2 regions of the Dorea sp. Marseille-P4042 genome follow, and region 2 is predicted to be linked to the other one. Evidence: riboswitches for the same ligand, from Rfam matches in the RefSeq annotation. Region 2 holds a riboswitch; the other holds the start of a gene.
The links. Region 2 has a riboswitch for cobalamin ahead of C7E02_RS05095 (immunoglobulin domain-containing protein). Riboswitches for the same ligand answer to the same signal wherever they lie in the genome.

Region 1 (5,517 bases), on a different contig from region 2:
CCATATCGTTCAAAAAATGTATCAATCTGAGCCAGTCCGCTCTTGCTTGTAAGTTTCTCTGCCACATCACGTCCCAGAATTCTTGCAATGTAGAAACATGCAGCTGCTCCTGCCATAGCACTTGTCCAGGAAAGGATTGCTCCCTGCCACCATCCAAACAGATTCGCATTTGCGAATGTGAGCAAAAATGCCGGAAGCGGTGCTGCTATGGACTGAAAGATCATCAGTAAAAATGAGATTACAGCCGCATATGCTCCATAAGATGCCACAAAATCACGTACAACCGTAAAGTCTCCGCTTGCAAACATGGCAAATACCTTGTTCATCATTTTATTGACACCTGGGACTAAAAAATACACAGCGACTGCTGCAATCACTGCGATTAATAATACAACTTTCCCCAGCCAGTTCTTTTCCTCTTTCATATCTTTAAAATTCCCCTCTGAAATATGTAATGTCTGTTCATTTTATCAACAGCTTTCTACCACGTCAAATTTATAATCTTTAACAACTCTATGTTATAAATCAGTTACGTTAATAGTACCTTTTTGTACTATTCTCGTCCAATTGTTTTTATTAATATTTTCTATTAATTATTTGTTCTATCTATATATTCCTATAATAGAAAAAGTATGTTTTATTATTTTTTCATATAAAGTTCTGATAAAAATACAGAAACCTCTATCACGCTTTCTTTTTATTGCATGATAGAGGTTTCCAATTACATACTATTCACTTCACATTTTGTTACAAAATAAAGATTATTACTGTACCAATTCCGGATTGGACACACTGACTTTATGGTCATACCATTTACCCTTTGTTCCAATCAATGCCAGATCAAATTCATCGTTCAGTGTCGGTACCGGTACGTCAAAGGAATATACTTCCTTTGGCGCGGAACCATCAGAATAAGTAATCTCTGTTGTCTCTGACGGATCAATCAGATCTGCCCCGTCTTTCTGTGCATCTTCTGCTGAGCCTAAGAATAACTGTACGATATTTTTAGAATTCAATGTAATATGTACTGTCATCTTACCATCTTTAACAGTCAGCGTTGCTTTTCCGTCATTATAGTCCGGATTCTCGTGGAACATACCGCTGTCTGTATTAAAATCTACCTTATAAGTTCCATCTTCCAGCTCAGGCTCCTTCGCATCTTTGCTGTCAGTCTTTGCTTCTGACGCATCATCTTTGGAAGCTTCTGTTTTTGTGTCATCTTTCTTATCCGTATTACTTCCGCATCCGGCAAGCATTGTCATTGCCATACTGGCGGAAAGTAATAAAACTAATAATTTCTTTTTTAACATGTCCATTCTCTCTTTTCTAATTATTTTTCTTTATAATTGTACTCTGAAAATCTGACCTGTCAACTATTTAGCTTCAATTGCAGCTTTTGTATGTGCTACATAAATCTGCTGAATTGCATCAATCTCTCCAAGGCCTGCAATCTGTGATTCTACACTGTCAAATGCTTTTGACGCTTCAAACTGGCTCTTCCAGGAATCATCATCGTCTCCTGCCATATCATTGTTCGCATGATCTCCTGCAACAACCATCAGTGGACGAAGGATTACTTTCTTATATCCGGCCTCTTTGATTTTCTCAATGACTGCCTGACACTCTGTATCTTCCGGCTCACCTTCTACAGTTCCGATAAATACATTCTTATATCCAAGCTGCTCCATCTGTGTCTGCATCTGATCATAACTTACATTTGCAACGTGTGAAGTTCCATGTCCCATGAATACAAATGCGGTTCCATCTTCGGCTGCTGCATCAATGCTGTCATAGTGTGCTGTCTTAACTGCTTCGTCTGTGATTGCTTTTGCAACTGCTTCTTTGTCTGCATTGATAACTGTTGTATCTGCTCCAACTTCGCCGAGAAGCGGCTCAGCAATCTTTACAGATTCAAATTTATCTTTATATTTTTCCACTGTCTCTGATAACTCATCATACTCTGCACCATGCATCAGATGTGTTGGCTGAACAACAAGGTTTTTAACTCCATTGTCTACTGCACGCTCTAGTGCCTGCTCCATGTTGTCGATCTTCTCATCATCACGGGCCTGTACATGATTGATGATGATCTGAGCTGTAAATGCTCTTCTTACTGACCAGTCTGGATTAGCAGCCTGAAGTGCTTTCTCAATTCCACCGATGTCTTTTGCGCGGCTGTCATTGAATGATGTACCAAAACTTACAACGAGAAGTTCATTTTCACCAATCTCGTCCTGATTTAACGGATCATCTTTCGAAGCGTCACCTGTATCTCTTCCGAAGTAATCAGGATCTGCGTTTTCACCTTCTACTAATTCTTTTTGGGCATCTGTTAATGCGTCCCATGCTTCCTTAGCTTCTTTGCACTGTTTATCTGTCTTGTCAGTTCTCTCCTGAACATAGATATCATCAATCAGTTTTGCCACCTTATCTGCTGCCACCTGATCGCTGTCCTCCTTCGTATCCTCTGTCTTTGCATCACTCTTTGCGTCAGAACTTCCTGAATTTCCTCCACATCCTGCAAGCAGAGACATACTCATAGCTGCAGTAAGTAATACGACTACCAATTTTTTCTTCATCTTTCCATCCTCCATTTTTTTCTAAGATACAAAATAATTTTTCCGGAGGTTTCTTATTATATAGAAATTCATATAATAAAAAATCCCTGCCATTAAAAAATGAACAGAGAGTACGCAAAACAAACTATTGACGAAATGATCTTCCTTCCGTCAAATAGCCTTTCTATGTATTTCGTACTGCCAGTTCCTCGTGGCCTGAACAAATATGTTCCTGTACTGTGAAAGGCAGGTATCCCGGCTTATTGCTCAGGCGCTCTAAAATCAGCCTTCCCGGTCTCCCAGTGGCATGTAGGATTCAAAGCTCGCAAAATACGGTGACGAGTTCGTACAGGATTCACACCTGTTTCCCTTTTCACCAGCCAGATAAATAACTTTTTATAATATCTTTCTCTGACTGACACCTCACACATTTTTTATTCTTTTGTATCTTTAGCTATTACTTTTACAATCTAACACATCTGATAATTACTGTCAATACATCAGCCTGTCAGACTGTATTCCATATTGGTTTCTCACTTCCATTACGGTCGGGATAAAATCCGGTCGATTTCTCTGGAAGCCTCACTCTTTGTCAGTGTATGTATGTCCATTTCCATAGAAATATTCTTCTGTTGCATAAGCCTTGTGAGAAATGCGATCTGTTTTGCGGTTATCGGTTCTTTTTTCTTCACTTTATATGCCAAGGGCTGTGGTTTAAAAACCTTCGGTTCCTTTTCCTCATAAAAATGCGCCATAGACTGATATAGTTTTGCGGTTGCCAGAGCATCATGATATGCCCGGTGCGCCGCCGCATTTTCGATATGATAGTATTCGCAGAGTGCGCCAAGCTTTCTGGATGGAAGGTCTGCGTGAACAACTTTGGCAATCTTAAGTGTATCAATTCCCATATGATCATAGGTGTAACCAAGTTCTTTTGCTTTTGTCTTCACAAAGCTGAAGTCGAACTGCACATTATGTCCGATCAGCGTATCCTGTTCGCAGAATTCAAGGAACTCCGGCAATACTTCGCCGCAGTTCCCTGCTCCTTCTACCATATCATTTGTAATTCCGGTCAGTTGCGTAATCATCGGAGGTATCCCGGCCTCCGGTTCGATAAAACGAATAAAACGATCAACAACTTTTCCTTCCCGTACTTTCAATGCACCAATCTCAATAATCTCATTGTGCTCCGGGCTAAGTCCAGTCGTCTCTATATCAAATGCAACATATGATTTTAACATCTTACTTGTCCGTCTCTTTCTCGTCCATTGCTCTTACTTTGTCATTTGCATACAATACGCCGCGCATACAGCCATTGCCTTTCACATCTGGATACCCCTCCTCATTATAACAGACTGTGATCACACAGCCATTGCGACAACCAGTACAAGTAAATTTCAAATCTGACATTTTCTCTTCCTCCCTCGCGCCTTTGCGGACTGATGCATGATTCATTTTTTCGCTACCCACGGATTTTTGTGCTATGCACTTCTTCAATCCTTAATATTATTAGTATAACATTTTGTTCATTTCTTAACAATGTACATATCTACCCATTTTGTCCATATTTACAAATTATTTTTCGTATTTTTATCTAAAATAGACAATGATTTTTCTTATTTTTAATATTATACTGTACTTTAGATAAAAAGGTTAATTATTTTAAAAGGAGAGGTAATCATGAACGAAGTATTAAATAACATTTATACTCGAAGATCTATTCGTAAATTCAAAGAGCAGGACGTTCCAAAGGATCTCGTAGATGAGATTGTCAAAGCAGGAACTTACGCTCCAAGCGGCAAGAACTTACAGACATACCGATTCTATGTAATGCAGAATGCAGATTCTATCAAGAGCCTTCAGGATGTTGTAGCAAAGGGAATGGAGAACCCTGCTTACACATTATACGGAGCAAAGGCAATTGTACTTGTTGCATGTGAGAAAGAAGCTGTCAACGGAGTCAGCGACTGCTCATGCGCAATCGAGAACATGCTTCTTGCAGCACACTCACTTGGACTTGGTGCATGCTGGATCAACCAGTTAAAATACTGTGGAGACAAAGCAGAAGTTGCAGATTACCTGGAAGGTCTTGGAATTGACAAAGACATGCAGGTTGTCGGAATGGTAGGAATGGGATATCCTGATGAAGAGCGCGAGGCTGCTAAAAGGCAGGACGATCTTGTTACATATTTGAATTAGTTTTTAGTTTCTTTGCATATAGAAATGGAGAGGGGTTTTGTTCCACTCTCCATTTTCTTATTCTCACACCAATGATATATTTTCATTTTCTAAAATTCATGAATGTCTCGACAATCTATAATTCCATAGATATATTCTGCTTTTCTATTCCATGCTTTTCGACATAACCGGTCAGGAATAATGTCAGTGCTCCGTCTCCTGTTACATTGCAGGCTGTTCCGAAGCTATCCTGAAGTGCGAAGATTGCAAGCATCAATGCTGTACCGTCATCGCCAAATCCAAGAACTCCTGTAATGAGTCCCAATGATGCCATTACCGTTCCTCCCGGAACTCCAGGGGCTCCAATGGCGAAAATCGCAAGCAGGACGCAGAACAGTACCAATGTCTGAATATCTGGTAATGTACCATATAATACCTTGGACACGATCATACAGAAAAACACTTCCGTCAATACGGATCCGCACAGATGGATATTTGCAAACAGCGGCACACCAAAATCCACCATATCTTCTCTTAAAACCTTAGATTTTCTCGCACACCGAAGCGCAACTGCAAGTGTTGCGGCAGAAGACATCGTTCCAACTGCTGTAATATAAGCCGGTCCATAATGCTTTACGACTTCAATTGGATTCTTTCCAGAATAGACTCCTGCTACAACATACAGCACTGTCAGCCAGATATAATGTCCGATCATAACGATTACGACCGCACTGACAAATACCGGAAGCTGCTTTGTAATAGTTCCATCATATGATAAACA
Region 2 (5,517 bases):
GATTGGTATTCATGCATCCAGAGGGGCAAGACTTTATTGTCTGCCGTCAGTATCATCTTATATCGGAGCAGATATTGTGGCAGGAGCTTATGTCTGTGAGCTTCATAAGGCAGATGAAAATGTTCTGTTTATTGATATCGGAACGAATGGAGAGATTGTATTTTCAGATCATGGAAGATTACTTTCCTGTTCCTGTGCCGCAGGTCCGGCACTGGAAGGTATGAATATCAGCTCAGGTATGCGTGCAGCAGAGGGAGCTATTGAAGATGTTGAAATTAAGGAAGATGGCGTGAAGCTGAAAATTATCGGCAATGCCGATCCAATCGGTGTCTGTGGAAGCGGTATTCTGGCAGTGGTAAAAGAATTGGTAAGAACCGGACTTGTAAGAAAAGACGGCGCATTTATCAAGTTGAAGAATCTGGAAGAGACAGATTATCGTTACCCAATGATTGAGATGGATGGTATGAAACGTCAGTTTAAGATGACGGAAGACCTTAAGATCACTCAGGGAGATGTCCGACAGGTACAGCTTGCAAAAGGAGCCATTCTGTCTGGCTTCTATGCACTTCTTAAGAAAGCAGGAAAAGAGATGAGTGAGCTTGACAAGGTTATGATCGCAGGACAATTTGGAGCACATCTTCCGGCAGACAGCCTCATTGGAACAGGAATTCTTCCGGCAGAAGTGAAAGATAAACTTGTCTATGTCGGTAACTCATCCAAGACCGGGGCTTATATGGCGCTCTTATCCGGTCAGGTGAAGCGCGAGATGGAAGAACTGGCTCATCATATGGATTATATGGAACTTGGTGCAACAGAAGGCTATGAGAGATTATTTGCCGATTGCCTTATGTTTCCGGAAGTTCACTAAAAATTGAAGAAACGAATGAGATAGGAAGTACCCGAATAAAGCGAGAAAATTCAATCTTGGTTATGCGAAGAGGTAATGTTAAAAATATGGGAGATATAAAAGATTTTAATTGTACATATGATAATTCAGCAGGAATTCGTTCAGAAGTGACAGAAGGACTGGGACTAACATTTCCAGATGCATATACACACTGTGATACAATGGTGACTCTTTCAAAAGTGTTGAAAGAGAAAGATAAAGCAGTTATATGTGAACTTCCATTTTGCCATACATTAGAGGCAGAGGCTATGGGAGGAATTATAAATCTTGGAAATGAAATTGCAGGTCCGAGAGCTGGAGGATATGTCTGTACAGATGTAGAAGAAATATTAAATCTGCCGGACATGGATTTCACGAAAGGACGAATTCAAGAGACTCTTCTTGCATGTAAAAAACTTCGTGAAGAAGGAGAACATGTTGTATTCGAAGTGGCAGGACCATTTACAATTCTCAATGTGCTGATCGATGCAAGATATGTGTTCAAGGGAATGCGAAAAAAACCGGAAGTGATGGAAAAGGTCTTCTGGAAACTGGGAGATCAAATTTTGAAATATATGGAACTGGTGAAAGAGTACGGGGGAGATTTGATCAGCTATGCAGATTCTTCTGGCGGAGTGAATATTCTGGGACCGAAGATGATGGAAGCTGTTACGGTGAATTTTACGTACCCATTCTTGAAGAAAGTAGAGCAGCTTGCCGATGATAAGACTATGATTCTGCTCTGCCCGAAAACGACGCTTGCTCTTATTGGAACAGAAAAAGCGAAGTTTGTGGACCATCAGTTAGAAGAGCCAATCGGATATGCACAGGCCTGCATTCATATGATCGGAAAAGCACATTTTGCCGGACAGATGTGTATTAAGAATGTTGGCTATCAGCTGAATCATGGGATTTTTAAAGAAGTAAAGTTATTGTAGTTAGTGGATTTTGTTTAACAGCATATTTATGAAATGTCAAAAGGACAGCCGATGTGAAAAAACACATGGCTGTCCTTTCTTGGCAAATCAGACGAATTTATAAAGCTACTTACGTCTGTATACCCACTTCAAACATTCGAAAAAGATCAAGTTAATTTAAGAGCAGTTCTGCTCTGATCATACGGACAGATTCGTCCGATATTCCATGTTTGAAAAAATAACTATAAATGGTATAATACAAGGAGAAAAGTGTATGGAGAGAACCGAAAACTTAATCATGCAGGAAGACAGATGGAAGCCATTAAAGGAGATGAATCTCACGGACGATTTTCTATTTGATGTGGCAACCGCGGAACTGGAAAATTGCAAGACAATTATCGAATTATCTACTGGTTTGCGATTAAAAAGCCTCAAGTGGAAAGAAGGTCAGAAGGTTATTCACAATATTCCGGGAAAACGTGGAATTCGAATGGATTTTGTCGCAGAATCTGAAGATGGTCGCGTTTTTGATGTAGAGATGCAGAATCGGAAGGAAGGAAATATTCCAAAACGAACCAGATTCTATCAGGCATTGATGGACGCACCAATGTTGAAAAGCGGTGAAAAAGGTTTTGATAAGCTAAAACCGCTGTTTATTATTGTAATTTGTGACTATGATCCATATGGAATGAAGAAGTATTGCTATACGTTTGAAAGTCGCTGCAAGGAACAGCCAGATTTATTACTTGGAGATGAGGTTACAAAATTATTTCTCAGTACAAAAGGGGAAAATGAAGATGAAGTATCGAAAGAATTAGTGGATTTCCTTCATTATATTACTGAGAGCAATGAACATGGACTTCCAGAAGAATGTGATGAAAGACTTCGCCGTCTGCATGAGAGTATACAGGAAATAAAAACAAGTACAAGTGTGGAGGTCGAGTATATGAAGATGGAAGAAAGAGAAAGACTGGTAAAAGAAGAGGCAACAGAGCGAGGTTTAAGAGAAGGGAGAATACGAGGAAGAGAGGAAGGAAGATAGTATTAAGGCGTTGGAGGATTTGGAATATCGTAAGAAATTGTATGAGGAATTTGGCGTATAAATTGAAAAAAGAAGCTTCTATGGGAGAAATCCTGTGGAAGCTTTTTAAGCATGTCACTGAAGTATAATGAATTGTAACAAAGCTTCAGTTTCATTGACTTTCTCAAGTCTAAATGTTATATTTGTTATGGAAAATTATGAAGAACGTTCGGTGCTGTTTCATTGTGAGAACAGGTAAAAGGGAAACAGGTGAGAAGCCTGTACGAACTCGTCACTGTAAATAGATATGTAGAATCATAGGCTGCGGATAATCTGACAAGGCAGCTCATCCACTGGGAAACTGGGAAGGAGATTTTATGTGAACTCTATAAGTCAGGAAACCTGCCGGTCGTTGGTACATGGAATGAGAATTCCAGGTCACGAGTAATTGATTGTACCGAAAGTTTTATAAAACGAAAATATTTTTACTTATGTCAGTAAAAGTTTTTTCTTTTTTTTTTCGTACGATTATTTTCATGATAATTCCCAGACAACAAGGTAAAACATAATAAAGGAGAAGAAAAGGATGAAAAGAAAAAGTGCAAGCTTTTTAGCAGGTGTGCTTGTTGCATCGATGGTGGCTACACCTTTGTCGTATACGAATGTATATGCACAAGAACAAGATGTAGTAGAAGCCGATGCGGCACAAACAGAGTCAGAATCTGACGTAGTTTCTGATAATACAGATAATGTGTCAGAAAATGTTAGTGAAAAAGAAAATACAGAAAAATCAGAAAGTGCAATACCGGCACAACAAGAAAATAAGAATGCAGAATCTGTAGATAAATCAAATGTGGAAAATGAACCGGTGCAGACAGAGCAAAAAAATGAGTCTGTAACGCAGGAAGCAGCGCCACAGGACTCTATAGTGCCTGTGCAGCCTACAGAGGCGATTTCTGGTGTCAAGGTGTTAAAAAACGATGGAAACGAGTACGGGATGTTTCCAATCGTTGTTGAAAAGATGGAAGTGAAAGATAATCAGGTAACGATTGATTTTAATACAGGTGAAAAATCTGTATTTGATTGGTTATATCTGGGACCTGTAACAGATAGCGAAAAAACAGGTTATACAAAAGGTGAAAAAGCAAATGGTACATGCAAGTTTTCTATTACTGTTCCGTTGTCAAAACAGAATAGTTGGATTCCGGTAGCCGCAGGACGTTCTGATAAAGGAACATGGTCAGAAAATTATCTGTGGATGAGTGTTCCAAACGTAGAAGTTATTACGGGACAGCCGAACGATGTGAAAGCAAAAGAAGGAGAAAATGTTAAATTATCTGTAAGTGCTTCTGAAGAAGATGTTTCATATCAATGGCAGTATAGCGCAGATGGAACAAACTGGACAGACTGTGATGGTGAAAATGCAACAACAGCTAATTATAGCTTTACAATGAAAAAAAGCTCAGAAGGAAAGTATCGTTGCATTGTCAATAAGTCATATATAAAGGAAACCTCTAATACTGCAACAATTACATTTGTAGATGATGATAAGAAGGACGATGGAAAAACAGACAGTGACAATTCTGGAGATAATACTGGAAGCGGCACAACTGCACAGGAAGGTTATGTAGCAAGTGATGGGATTACTTCTATCTATGCCAGTGATGATACGAAGAAACCAGGACAGCCATATAAGATGTTTAAAATTGGAGCATCTGAGGCAAAAGTTGTAGGAGATAAAATACAGGTATCCATTTGGGTAGAACCAGCAAGCAGTGGAAACTTTTCATATGATGCAATTTATATTGGTAATGGAAATGATAAGGAAAAAGAACCACTAATTATCGGAGAAGAAGATACAAAAAAGATTGAGGGGAAAAAGTTAGAAAGATTTACTTTCGAGGTACCACTTTCAATGGCAGGAAAAGAAGTGCATTATGTACCGAGAAATGGAAGAACGCAAAAATTTAGCACAACTAGTTCTCTTGCGTTAAAACTTCCAGCATTGTCTGATTTTAAGAAACAGACGGTTATAACAATTCAGTCACAGCCAATAGCAAAGACGGTTGCAAAGGCAGGAGACAAGATTTCTTTATTTATAGATGCACTTGGTGAAGAAGGGACTACGTTGTCATACCAATGGCAGTATAGTGATGATGGAGAAAGTTGGACAAATTGTAAAGAATTAAGTGCTGGTACAGATAACTATACATTTACAATGGAAGAAAAACTCGCCGGAAAATATCGTTGCATCGTAAAGGATAATACTGGTACCGAAATAATTTCAGACATATCAGAGATAACTTTCCAAAAGGTAAGTGAAAAAGAAGGATATGTCGCAAGTAATGGGATTATTGCTATCTACGCCAGTGATGATACGAAGAAACCAGGACAGCCATATAAGATGTTTAAAATTGGAGCATCTGAGGCAAAAGTTGTAGGAGATAAAATACAGGTATCCATTTGGGTAGAACCAGCAAGCAGTGGAAATTTTTCATATGATGCAATTTATATTGGTAATGGAAATGATAAGGAAAAAGAACCACTAATTATCGGAGAAGAAGATACAAAAAAGATTGAGGGGAAAAAGTTAGAAAGATTTACTTTCGAGGTACCACTTTCATTGGCAGGAAAAGAAGTGCATTATGTACCAAGAAATGGAAGAACGCAGAAATTTAGTACAAGTAGTGCAC

Region 1: linked by a shared signal. The riboswitch ahead of C7E02_RS13635 (sirohydrochlorin cobaltochelatase) and the one ahead of C7E02_RS05095 (immunoglobulin domain-containing protein) in region 2 are both predicted to bind cobalamin.

The regions. Positions count from the first base shown of each region.
Region 1 is NZ_OLMI01000003.1:43,551-49,067, forward strand. Features, by position in the region: gene C7E02_RS13625 (TVP38/TMEM64 family protein) at 1-425, opposite strand, end outside; gene C7E02_RS13630 (hypothetical protein) at 765-1,310, opposite strand; gene C7E02_RS13635 (sirohydrochlorin cobaltochelatase) at 1,374-2,579, opposite strand; cobalamin riboswitch at 2,787-2,999, opposite strand; gene C7E02_RS13640 (3'-5' exonuclease) at 3,101-3,799, opposite strand; gene C7E02_RS19230 (hypothetical protein) at 3,801-3,968, opposite strand; gene C7E02_RS13645 (nitroreductase family protein) at 4,239-4,757, shown strand; gene C7E02_RS13650 (dicarboxylate/amino acid:cation symporter) at 4,873-5,517, opposite strand, start outside.
Region 2 is NZ_OLMI01000001.1:1,007,701-1,013,217, reverse strand. Features, by position in the region: gene C7E02_RS05110 (ASKHA domain-containing protein) at 1-868, shown strand, start outside; gene C7E02_RS05105 (uroporphyrinogen decarboxylase family protein) at 955-1,824, shown strand; gene C7E02_RS05100 (Rpn family recombination-promoting nuclease/putative transposase) at 2,078-2,845, shown strand; cobalamin riboswitch at 3,038-3,248, shown strand; gene C7E02_RS05095 (immunoglobulin domain-containing protein) at 3,411-5,517, shown strand, end outside.